Regions from separate parts of the Neobacillus sp. S1227 genome, predicted to be linked through region 2. Evidence: riboswitches for the same ligand, from Rfam matches in the RefSeq annotation. Region 2 holds a riboswitch; each other region holds the start of a gene.
What was found. A riboswitch is a leader RNA that binds a small molecule or an ion and turns the genes downstream of it on or off. The one in region 2 is predicted to bind cyclic di-GMP.
Positions count from the first base shown of each region.

Region 1 (4,203 bases), 2.1 Mb from region 2:
GTTTGTGGTATGGACTTGTATTTTAATTTGGGGAAAGGCAGTCTTTTCCGACGGTTCGGGAACAGGGACCTTGTTGAGCACAATCCCTTTTCAATTTGATAGTACGACTGGAGTAGTAGCTGCTACTTCACTAGCTGTTTTAAGCTTTTTAGGCTTTGATGCCATTACGACATTAGCAGAGGAAACACGCAATCCCAAAAAAGATATTCCGAAAGCCATCTATTGGTGTGTTGGGATTGGAATGATTACCATGGTTGCGACGAGCTACATGGCCATGCTAGTCATTCCTGATTGGAGAACACATCTAAATGATGCAAACTGGATGAATACCGTCTTATTGCAAGTGTCGATCATGACCGGCGGGGAAGGGTTTGGCCTCTTCTTTACAGCAGGATTTTTAAGTTCTCTCGCCGTTTTCAATTTAGTGGCAACTGCAGCAGGAGCGCGCCTTTTATATGGAATGGGACGAGACAATCTTTTGCCGAAAGGATTCTTTGCTGCTGTAAACAAACGATTCAACACGCCGCATTTTAATATCATTTTTATTGTCGCAATTGAATTCATCCTGGGAACGACTGCCAATATTAATACGATTTCAAATCTGGTTAATTACGGGGCATTCTTTGGATTTGCAGCCATTAATCTTTCGGTTATCTGGCTCTATTATGTAAAGAAAAAAGGCGAAGCTCCATTTAGCTTGGGAAGCACGCCTAATTGGATTCCAACTGGGAAATACCATTTCCGCTATTTCTTTCTTCCACTTCTTGGCTTTGCCGTCATTCTATACGTCTGGTTTGGGATGGACCGGCTCGCCATCCTATTAGGTTGTATTTGGCTGTTCATCGGTATCGTCTTTCTGTACTTTCGAACAAATGGCTTTAAAAAATTACCTCCGCAACTGGAACTTTGATTGTTTATACACTTAAAAAACTTGTCGTTTTAAAAAAGTAAAAGTTTTATTCATCATCCCTGCCAATAAGAAAGCTAGCTGAGTGGCATGGGACTGTTCTGCTGCATCATTTTGCAGGTTATTAGGCAAAGGGATGAAGTATAAGAACCGTCCCCATGTATCTATTCTAAAAAAGAAAATTATGGTAAAATAAAAGAAACAAATGACTAAGGAGGGGGGAGATGAATCTATATCAAAATCACCCACTGTCTGTTCAGGACTACTATATCATACGGGAGAAGTCCGAAGAATTATTAGAATTTATTGATGGGATGGTCTATTTAACGCCCTCATCATCTACAGGACATCAGGGAATATCAAGAAAACTTCTCATCCAATTAGATCAATTTTTAAAAGGTTAATCTTGTGAAGTCTTCCACGCTCCTTTTGATATCGAATTAAAGAGTGAGAACATGGAAGGAACAGAGATTGTTATTCCAGATCTCAGTGTGATTTGTGATAAAAGTGGTTTGAATGACATACGATATATTGGTGTTCCCAACCTTATTGTTGAAATTCTAAGCCCCTCCAATCAGTCCCATGACCTAATTACCAAACTTAATATTTATATGAATTATGGAGTAATCGAGTACTGGATCGTGAATAGAATGTTATATGCAGTCACTGCTATCACTTAATGATGAAAAAATGTATGAACAACATGACATGAAAACCGAGACTGGAATTATTGCATCGAAGTTTTTAGAAGGATTCAGTATTGATTTAAAAGAGATTTTTTGAAAAATTATAAAGGTCCAGGGTGTTTCCTAGGCTAATTTGCATTCCTCTAAGATTTCAATTCCAGATAAATTTTATCAGTAGGAATTTTTGTTATGTAATATTTGAAAAAATTGTAATATAATAAAAATAATTAGTTTATTTAGATAAAGGCAAACCACTCGAAAGATTGGGACGCAAAGCTACAGGTCTAAGGTGTAAAACTATGATGGCTGAGCTGCCTAAAATAGTATATATTTTAGGGGGATTTCATTGTGGTTACGCTTGCTTGTGAAAACGAACTCGAAATGGATGTCGTGAAACTTAGTGATGAAAACATTATAGAGAGGTATATAACAGCTCTAGTAAAAATGGCAGACCAAAATTATAAAATGTTAGAAACAGAATTATTGAAAAGAAGGTTATTTTTGGTTGCCTTAGAACGATACGATACAAAAAAGCTGTTATTCTCTTCAGGCTTCACTGAGTAGGGCTCATCCACAACAGCAGCGACTTTAGTAGCTACAGAAAAAAGAAGACTCCAAGGACTTTTTAGAGTGCTTGGAGTCTTCTTTTTCTATATTAAAAACTATTCCTATAAACATAGGCATCATTCGGCTGCGGAATGATTTTATAATCCGTCACTTTTAAAATCGGGATTTTCATTTTAAAAGGCTGGTAGTACATCGTGTCCACCGTACCCGTTACCTCGTACCACTGGTCATTAGGAATGTGGACATTTTCAGGGAATTGAATCATCATCCCGAACACACCAGAGTCGGCAATACAGTGAATAATCCCAAAGCGGAATAAAAAGATTTGGTTGCTGTTCAACCCAGGTCCATTATAAGAAAAACCCTTCATTGAAATGGTTTTTCCGACAAATTCACCTGAATAGTTGTAGATGACTTCCAGTCCTTTTAAATAGTCCTCATCAGTTAGGGTAATATGGTCATTTCCTTTATAAGATTTGAATTCCTTTTTTACCAATTCAGTAAACGCATCCTGGCCCATGAATTTACTCATGTCAGGATTTAATATTTGGTGCATGCCATAACGGTCGGCCCCGTCCTCTAATGAAGGAAAACTAAATCCTTTTGCATTGACTAACTGCGAGTCAAGGGTCGCTACGGGCAAAAATACACCTGTCAAAGCGGGAAGAAGAATCATCGTATACGAAACCGTTCTTTTTAAATTTTTCCCAAACGATGTTTCTTTATGATTAGAGTCATGCAAATGATCATGATGGCACTCGTCACAATCCAATTCCTTTTCCGACTTTTTCTCTTTAAGATACCATCTGATTCCTTCTACAATCGTTAGGAAAAATAACGCATAAATCATGCTGTAAGAAAGGAAGGAATACTTCATATTGATATATTTCGAAATGTTACCGGACAAATGCAAATAAAAAAACAAGTTGGCAAACAATAATAGAATCACAACGCGTAACATTTTCTTCCCTCCTTTACAGTAATAGTGAACCGATAAATACAAATGCTGATATTAACGAAACAAGCAGAATGACGAATTTAGGTTTAAACGTTCCGAACATCATCAGCAGGTTCTTGATATCAACCATTGCACCGAAAACCAAGAATGTCACAATTGAACTTTGTGAAAATGTGTTTCTGAAAGACGAAGCAACGAACGCATCAGCTTCTGAACAAATTGATAAAATGAACGCTAGTGCCATCATGACAAGAACACCCGCTACTTTTGAATGTCCAAGTGTCGCCAATGTAGAAGTCGGAATATAGGTTTGCATTGCTGAAGCGATTAATGACCCCATCACCAAGTACTTTCCGACGTGGAAAAACTCATCAATGGTATGGGTGACCACGCTGACCAATTTTTGTTTCGTATTTTGGCTAGAATGGTCATGGACATGTATATGTTCATCAGCTTTCAATCTCAATTGATTTGTTTTAACGATAAAAGAAAGAACAACCCCGACTAAAATGGAAACCACAATGGCAAACCCGGACCGGTACCAAACCATCGTCCAGCTATTACCAAATGCAATATACGTTGAAAAAAGAACAATCGGATTGATAATCGGTCCAGTGAGCATAAACGAAATCGCGGCGGGAAGCGCCACACCTTTTTCAACTAATCTTTTCGTAATCGGAACAATCCCGCATTCACACCCTGGAAAAATCGCTCCTACGAAACTAGCAGTTATCACCGAAAGAATCTTATTTTTTGGCATAATCCGGACAATCATATTCTCCGAAACAAAGACCTCGATCAGGGCTGCAACAAACGCGCCAATCACTATAAAAGGAATTGCTTCTATTATTATACTAATAAATATCGTGTTTAATTGTAACAATTGATTCATAGGAGATCCTCCTGGAAATGAAGCCTCAGATAAAAAACATACAAAATTATAACAGAAATAATGGCGAATGATAATGTTTTAACGTTTCCAGAAGTGGGAAAAGTCTTAACCGAATTATTAAATTTTTTGAAAAAATTGCAAAAAACCATTATCATAAAACTATAGGTTGTTATAACCTGGTCTTAATAATAAG
Region 1 is NZ_AP038276.1:2,988,988-2,993,190, reverse strand. It holds gene ACZ5AE_RS15120 (APC family permease) at 1-910, shown strand, start outside; partial or broken gene ACZ5AE_RS15115 (Uma2 family endonuclease) at 1,132-1,690, shown strand; cyclic di-GMP riboswitch class I at 1,829-1,912, shown strand; gene ACZ5AE_RS15110 (hypothetical protein) at 1,942-2,157, shown strand; gene ACZ5AE_RS15105 (TIGR03943 family putative permease subunit) at 2,249-3,121, opposite strand; gene ACZ5AE_RS15100 (permease) at 3,135-4,010, opposite strand.
Region 1: linked by a shared signal. The riboswitch ahead of ACZ5AE_RS15110 (hypothetical protein) and the one ahead of ACZ5AE_RS25715 (DMT family transporter) in region 2 are both predicted to bind cyclic di-GMP.

Region 2 (4,203 bases):
TTCCTCATTGGTGTCAGTCTTGATGGACCAAAAGAAATCAACGACGCAAGAAGGGTGACCGGGCATGGGAAGGGAAGCTTTGACCGGGTAATGCGTGGAATTGATTACTTGCGAAAACATCATGTTGATTTTAATATCCTAACAGTCATTCATCAAGACAATGTGGGGCGGGCAAAAGAGCTAATGGCGTTCTATCAGCAAGAGGGCTTTAACCATGTTCAGTTTATCCCATGTATGGATTTTCGGGCGCAGGAGCCGAATAAACCGGGACAATATTTGATTACTCCGAAACAATATGGCCAGTTTTTATGCGAGGCGTTTGACATCTGGTATAACGACGGCAATCCGAATCGATCTGTTCGCTTCTTTGATAACATCCTGAGCACTTACCTGCATCAGGAGGCAGAATTATGTATCCACCGTCAGACGTGCCCGAAAACATTGATTCTTGAGCAAAATGGCGACGCCTATCCGTGCGATTTTTATATGAATGAAGATTATAAGCTTGGGAATGTCGGTCAGGGTTCACTGATAGACATCCTCAACAGTCCAAAGTATAACGACTTTCTTAGATTGAAGCCTGCTTTGCCTGATAAGTGCAAAAGCTGTGAGTTCTTAAAGCTATGCCATGGCGGCTGTCCAAGAAATAGGGCCTGGAACCAGGCGGATGAAACGATAAACCCGGATTATTTCTGTGAAAGCTACTTGCAGGTTTATAAGCATGTACATGAACGAATGGAAAGGTTGGCAGAAAGTATAAAACTTCAATGGTTACAAAATCATCTTAAAGCTGGACGCCCAAAGCCTGAAAGAAATGATTTATGCTTATGCGGCAGCGGGAAGAAGTTCAAAAGATGCTGTGAAAAGTTTGTTCAAATGGTTTAACTTTCCTTAATGGGGGAATGAAAATGGATCTAACAACAGGCTCCATACTTTTACTGATTGGGATCCTGGCTGGAGGTTATGGAACGATTGTCGGTGCCGGGGGCGGATTTATTTTCGTGCCGGCACTGCTGCTTTTATTTAAAATGGAACCTGCGATTGCTGCAGGATCAGGACTTATTATCGTGTTAATTAATTCTTTGTCCGGTGTGATTGGGTATGCCAAGCAAGAGAAGATTCAATTTCGAACGGGGCTTACACTCGCAATTGGTGCCCTGCCAGGTTCTCTTCTTGGGGTATGGCTGCTCCAACTCTATTCATCTAGTTATTTCTATGTGATATTTGCTACCTTGTTGGTTGGATTGGGAATCTTTTTATTCACCAAAAATCTACCTGAAAAATTACAAAGACGCCAGCCATCTGAAGGGTATGCATGCATAGCGGCAGGTGCTTCCAGCGGAATTGGGGATGCTCTTGATATGATAGTTAAAGAAAATGGCCGTTCGATAGAAAAATGGCTTATTCCGCTTGGGGTCGTGATCGGCATTTTATCCAGTTACCTCGGGATTGGCGGCGGCTGGCTTCTCGTTCCCATCTTAATTTATGTATTTAATGTCCCTGCACACAATGCTGCGGCAACGTCCATTTTTTCACTTTGTCTGTATTCAACAATCGGTGTGTTTGCGCAGCTATTGTATGGCCATATCGATTGGCCAGCTGTCATCTTTGGCGGCATCGGTGTGATCGTCGGTTCACAAATCGGGGTGTTGCTCTCGCAAAAAATCCCTGGCAAAGTCATCATCCAAATGCTGTCCGTGTTATTGATATTTATTGGAGTTCGTATGTATTTTTCATGAAAAGAAGCATGGGGGCGGTTCTCATGCCTCAAAATTTTGAGGCACAGAAACCTTCCCCCATGCTTTACACTGCTGCTTTCTGCATTGGCGGGGTGGCTTTTTGTTTTTTGCTCATGAAGAGGAAGACGCCGAGGAGGACAAGTAGTCCGCCGAATATTTGCCATCCGGAAAGCCGTTCTCCTAGGATAAAGATAGCCAAAATGGTGCTGCCGACCGGTTCGCCAAGAATACTCATTGAAATGGTCGTGGCGTTCACATAGTTTAACAGCCAGTTATTAATCACATGGCTAAGGCTCGGAACGATGGCCAGAAGCAAGAAAATCCCCCATTCCTTCGGCGGATAATCCCAAAACGGCACCCCGGCCCAAAGATTATAAACAACTAGTACAATCCCGGCGCATAAAAACACGCAGAAGCTGTAAATCCAGTGGGATAAATTTTTCACGACGGTTTGCCCGATAAATAAATACCCGACCACTGCGATAACGCTGAAAAAGGAGAGAATATCTCCACGGATGGCATCGGCACTTAAACCGAAGTCTCCCCAGCCAATCATCATCGCTCCGATGATTGCAATCCCCATTGTTGCCAATGCGGAAGCGGTCGTTCTTTCTTTAAAAAGAAAAAATCCCCCAATAAGTGAAATGAGCGGCTGAAGGGCGAGAATGATGGTCGAGCTTGCGACTGTTGTAAACTTTAACGAGCCGAACCAAAGGGCAAAATGCAAGGCCAGAAAGACCCCGGAGAAAAAGAGCATGGCACCATTTTTAGGACTGACTTTTTTAAACTCCTTGCGTTTGACCCAAACCATCGGCGCTAATAACAGACTTGCAAACAACATTCTGTACATACTTAATATCGAAGCCGGTGCATCGGACCATTTTACAAAGATGGCCGAAAACGATATGGCGATAATGGAAATAGTGAGCGAAAGGCTGATTGTTTTAGAATTGATTGACTGTTTCATTGCTGCTTCCTTCCTTGGTGGGGTTTGTGAAATTGCCTCTAGCAATCTATTACCATTATCGCAGATATTGCTGGAAAATCGAAGCCCTATGTTTTTCCATGGCAAACGCCTCAAGGAACCTCCAATGGTTTATCAACAACAATTATTTAATTTCATTTTATGGTAGGTAATCTTTCTTTCGAGCTTGCACTGTAACTCATAGTCAAGACAGTCCGCAAGCAACAGCTCATGGTAATGCACCCTAAACAAGTGCCATTCTTTTTTGAATTTAGCTAATAATATATTCATTCCACTCTCAACTCCTCTTCTATTGTCATAAATCGCAGGAGTCCGTATTCGGAAGCTGGCAAGCATGGTCAGAAATGACCTTAGCCCCTGTAGCTTGCGTCGCCATCTTTCAATGGGTTTGCCTTTATCGTACGATTTATGGAATTACTACTATTTTGACGATGAACAACTTGTCCCAGCAAGTGTTTTCCTGTTTTTTATATTGGGAAAAAATTATTCTTGGACTTTCAGAATCATGATATCTACCCTTCGGTTAGCTTGGCGGTGCTCCATAGTGTCATTTGGATATAGCGGCTTTTGCTCACCAAAGCCAGCAAATTGCAATTTATTGGAAGGGATACCATTTTGCTCGAAAAAGTAAAGTACGGACAAAGCGCGAGCAGAAGATAATTCCCAGTTTGACCTGAATGTGCCCCCGGTAATCGGGACATTATCCGTGTGGCCCTCAATGCTGATAGGGTTTTGTACTCCCTTAATCAAATCCAGCAAGTCACCCAGAATAACAGGGGAATTTCCCTTCAATTCTGCGCTGCCGGACTCAAACAAAATGACATCCTTTAGTGAAAGCTTGATCCCCTTAGGTTCGTCCTGAACGGTGATGACCTTCTCCAACCCGCGTGCCTTGATATAGCTTTGGATATTCTCCATCAGGCTGTGCAGCTTATCATTCTCTTCCTGTTTCTTTTGCTCGTCAGCTGCATTTTCGATTGGCTTTACCGCAGGCGAGCCGGCATTTTCCTTTAAAATCAAACTGCTGCCTTTTCCGTTCAAAGCCGAATTCATCGAAATCATGATTTGCTGTAACTTCTCTGAATTGATGCTGCTCGAAGCAAATAGGACGATAAACAAGGCAAGCAGCAGGGTCAAAAGGTCCGCGTAAGGAATTAACCAGCTTTCATTCATATGCTCTTCACTGTCTTGTAGTCTCCGCTTCCTCACTGTCTAATTCCCTCCTTTCTTACTGCTGGTTACAGTCGTACCCCCGACCTTACAGACTTTCGACCTCTTTCACAACCATTTCCTCCTGTTTCAAACGTGCCTTTGTTGGCAAATAAACCGCAAGCTTTCGTTCGATCAATTTAGGTGTTAATCCTTCCTGGATGGCGAGCAGCCCTTCCATCATCATCAGTTTCAGGTCCTGCTCTTTTTTAGCAATGCGCTTCAGTTTATTTGAAATCGGATGCCATAGGACATATCCGGAAAAAATCC
Region 2 is NZ_AP038276.1:5,120,999-5,125,201, reverse strand. It holds gene ACZ5AE_RS25725 (anaerobic sulfatase maturase) at 1-885, shown strand, start outside; gene ACZ5AE_RS25720 (sulfite exporter TauE/SafE family protein) at 909-1,739, shown strand; gene ACZ5AE_RS25715 (DMT family transporter) at 1,804-2,706, opposite strand; cyclic di-GMP riboswitch class I at 3,042-3,127, opposite strand; gene ACZ5AE_RS25710 (OmpA family protein) at 3,208-3,933, opposite strand; gene motA (flagellar motor stator protein MotA) at 3,983-4,203, opposite strand, start outside.

Region 3 (4,203 bases), 1.8 Mb from region 2:
AGTATTCTATAAAGGCGAGCGTGTGGAAGCAGGCAAAGCATTACAGCAGGAGGGTCTTTTCCCACTCACACTTGAGGCTAAAGAAGGTCTTGCTCTCATTAACGGAACGCAAGCCATGACAGCTATGGGGGTAGTCGGATACCTGGAAGCAGAGCAGCTTGCTTTCGAAAGTGAATTGATTGCCTCCATGACGATTGAAGGGTTAAACGGAATTCTCGATGCTTTTGCAGAAGAGGTTCAAGTGGCAAGAGGCTACCAGCAGCAGATTGATACAGCAGCAAGAATCCGCCGCTATTTGAGTGACAGTTTATTAACAACGATGCAGGGAGAACTGAGGGTTCAGGATGCTTACTCTCTTCGCTGCATCCCGCAGGTTCAAGGTGCTTCCTGGCAGGCGCTTGATTACGTAAAAGAAAAGCTGGAAATCGAAATGAATGCGGCGACTGACAATCCACTAATTTTTGATGACGGGGAAAAAGTCATCTCTGGTGGAAACTTCCACGGGCAGCCAATTGCATTTGCAATGGACTTTATGAAAATCGCAGTAGCAGAGCTTGCTAATATATCAGAACGTCGTGTGGAACGGTTAGTTAATCCGCAATTAAGCGATCTGCCGCCATTTTTAAGCCCGCAGCCAGGCCTTCAATCAGGGGCGATGATTATGCAGTATGCTGCCGCTGCCCTTGTTTCAGAAAATAAAATCTTGGCACATCCAGCAAGTGTGGATTCCATTCCATCTTCGGCAAACCAAGAGGATCATGTCAGCATGGGGACGATTGCATCAAGGCATGCATATCAAATCATCCAAAACACCCGGAGGGTCCTTGCGATTGAGATGATTTGCGCCATGCAAGCCGTAGAATATCGCGGTGTGGAGAAAATGGCGACCCATACGAGGAACTTCTATGAAAAAGGTCGTGAGCAGGTGGCATCCATTAAGCAGGACCGAATCTTCTCAAAGGATATCGAAGGGCTGGCAGAATGGCTGAAAACCGTAGAATTTTCTCAGTTTAGGAAGAAATTAAGCTTTGAAAAATAATCAGAGTAAAAAGGCGTGAAACTCTTCACGCCTTTTATTCTGTCTGCTCAGGAAGCAGACGGGCGGTGTCCTGCCGCGTTTCTTCTTCCTCCGTTCTATTCTTGAAGGCTTCCTGAGTGACAATTAATTCTTCATCCCCGATTGCCTGCTCAGCATGACTCTCGGTCATGGTATTCTTGGGGAATTCACCAGGATGGTTTTTATTTTTATGATTAAAATGTTCTCCACGAGCCAAGTCTAACACTCCTTTCGTTCTCGCTTGTAGCATGCCCCAATAAGGGTGAAATCATTACCGATTTATTTTTCAACCGAAATGGACCTTTGTTATAATAAATGTAGTGAGTATGCTAAATAAAGGAGGACAAAAACATGGATATGTTTCATATTGTCTCAGAAGATCGGATTAAAAAAGCATACAAAGATGGGGAATTTGATAACCTTCCTGGATATGGAAAACCCCTGAAGCTTGAAGATTTATCGGGGATACCTGAAGAACTGCGCATGGCTTACAAAATCATGAAAAATGCAGGCTTTACAGAAGAGGAAAACCATTTACGCAAAGAGATGATGAGCATTGAGGATCTCATCAAAAGATGTGACGACAACATCGAGAAGGAAAGTTTGCAAAAAAAGTTAAATGAAAAGCTCCTTCGCTTTAATCAATTGATGTCAAAACGCGGGGCGAAAACAGATTCGTCCATTTTTAAAAATTACGAACAAAAGGTCGAAAACCGGTTTAAATAATGGAACATTCGACGATTGGCGAGTCCGTTAGGACGGTTTACGAGACGCGGTTGAATTAGCGCAGCAAATATGAAAATAAATTCCGATTAGCTAAAAAAGCTGGCGAAGAGAGAATTTTTACAATTCCTCTTCACCAGCTTTTTCTTCTGCTTTGGCAGGCTTGCACATGCGGTCTAAGAAATAACCTGCAAATACTATAAAAGCAATGGGGATTGAAAAGTTTAACATGTGAACAATGGTCAATGCCTATCACCTCTTTAACTGTTCAGAAAATTAATAATATTTTGTATATTATTATATTGTTTACATTATATGCTAATCGTCACAAATTAGACAAATTTTTCGTCATAAAAATAAGAGCCAATAATAGTTAAGGAAAATTTTTCTCCCACAAATTAAGGGGATTTTCGACTTCAAATTCTCAATTATTTTTATATTCCATTTTTAGGAAATGTGAATTGGAGGAAAATTTGTGGAAACATGATAAAATTTGTCAAAAAAAGAGGTTTAGAATATGAAAAGTGCTGACAAAAACTAACACTATGTTAAAAAAGGACTAGATATAATGAACTTACTAAAACAATGATATGAATTTAGACCCAGAAATAAGGGCTAATAAAAAATAAGAAAGTTCCTTTCAGAAAAGGCAAACCTGGTGAAAGTCAGGGACGCAAAGCCGAGGATCTAAGGTGGAAATAGAGAGAAGCTAGGATGGCCGGGCTGCCTGAAATACGGGTAAGTATTTTAGGGGGTTGTTAAATTGAAAATGGGGATAGAGCAGATGGAGAAGATTGACAGAGATTGGTTGACACTAATTATTGAAGCTAAGAAAATTGGATTGTCGGCAGAGGAAATAAGAAATTTCCTTAGCGGTAACAACAAATCTGAACAATTTCATACATATCAAAAGCAAAAAGCATCCTACAAGAATTAATAATTCTGTAGGGTGCTTTATTTTTTGCTTATATTTAGCTGTTGTTTTGATTGTTGTTCCGCCATTTATTAAATTCCAAGAACTCGCGGAATTGATCTTTTGAAACACCGGAGGTCATGGCTTCCTTAACTAAATTCATCCAATCATTGTCCAATTCCGTCTTGTCAATCTGTTCATGTATTAAATGCTCAACCGGAATGTTTAATACACCGGCAATTTTTTCAAGAAACTGTATGGACGGATTTTTTTGAAGGTTTCTCTCAAGCGAGCTTAAATAGGATTTTGCAACCCCTGCCTGCTCTGCTAGTTCAGAAAGTGACATCTTCTTCTCTTGGCGGAATTTCTTTACGCGGTCACCTATCATGGATTCTCACACACCTAAAAAATAATTTATAACATCATTCTATCAAAAAGAATTTGAGAGTACCATATTAAGAACAAAGGAATACGACAAATTATCGAAATTTGCATAAATTAATTTTTTACATTAAGAAAGTAGTTTTGAAAAATAAGCCCGTTAGCGTTAATATTAAAGTGTTGCCCAAAATGTCATTAAGTAATCGTTTTTATATACTAGGATTCGTACAAATAGGACTCCAGACAAAAGAATTTAATTAAAAAGGCAGGGGAAAATTACATGATTGTCTTAAAGTCACAACGAGAAATCGAAGCAATGAAAAAGGCAGGAGAAATCCTTGCTGCCTGTCACAAAGAAATTGCCAAAATGATTAAGCCAGGGATTACCACTTGGGAAATTGATCAGTTTGTGGAGAAATTTTTAAAAAAGCATAATGCCACTCCAGAACAAAAAGGTTATAAGGGCTACGAATACGCAACATGCGCAAGTATTAACGATGAAATCTGCCATGGCTTTCCGCGCAAAGAACCATTGCAGGAAGGGGACATTGTCACCATTGATATGGTTGTTAATTACAACGGGGCCTTGGCTGATTCCGCGTGGTCTTACGCAGTTGGCGAGGTTTCCGAAGAGACTAAGCATTTGTTAAAAGTCACAAAGGAAGCCTTGTACAAGGGAATTGAACAAGCCGTTCCAGGCAACCGGATTGGCGATATCGGTCATGCCATCCAGACTTATGTAGAAAGTGAAGGACTCTCGGTTGTCCGGGACTTTATCGGACACGGGATTGGAGCAGTGATTCACGAAAAGCCGGATGTACCGCATTATGGTTTACCAGGTAAAGGCCCAAGAATTAAAGAGGGAATGGTATTTACGATTGAGCCAATGGTGAATATCGGATTATTATTCACCAAAATGGATTCTAACGGATGGACAGCAAGGACCGTCGATAACACCTATTCCGCCCAATATGAGCACACAATCGCCATCACCAAAGATGGCCCAGTAATTTTAACTGATCAAGATTAAAAATAAAAACAGATCTCATTCGAGGTCTGTTTTTATTTTTTCCGCAAGCTTCCCAATTCTTCAACTAGAGCCTGCATTTCATTAGGGCTGAAGGAATTC
Region 3 is NZ_AP038276.1:1,106,851-1,111,053, forward strand. It holds gene hutH (histidine ammonia-lyase) at 1-1,039, shown strand, start outside; gene ACZ5AE_RS05580 (hypothetical protein) at 1,074-1,274, opposite strand; gene ACZ5AE_RS05585 (DnaJ family domain-containing protein) at 1,409-1,783, shown strand; gene ACZ5AE_RS05590 (hypothetical protein) at 1,901-2,026, opposite strand; cyclic di-GMP riboswitch class I at 2,419-2,511, shown strand; gene ACZ5AE_RS05595 (anti-repressor SinI family protein) at 2,550-2,717, shown strand; gene ACZ5AE_RS05600 (helix-turn-helix domain-containing protein) at 2,752-3,081, opposite strand; gene map (type I methionyl aminopeptidase) at 3,355-4,104, shown strand; gene ACZ5AE_RS05610 (DUF1128 domain-containing protein) at 4,137-4,203, opposite strand, start outside.
Region 3: linked by a shared signal. The riboswitch ahead of ACZ5AE_RS05595 (anti-repressor SinI family protein) and the one ahead of ACZ5AE_RS25715 (DMT family transporter) in region 2 are both predicted to bind cyclic di-GMP.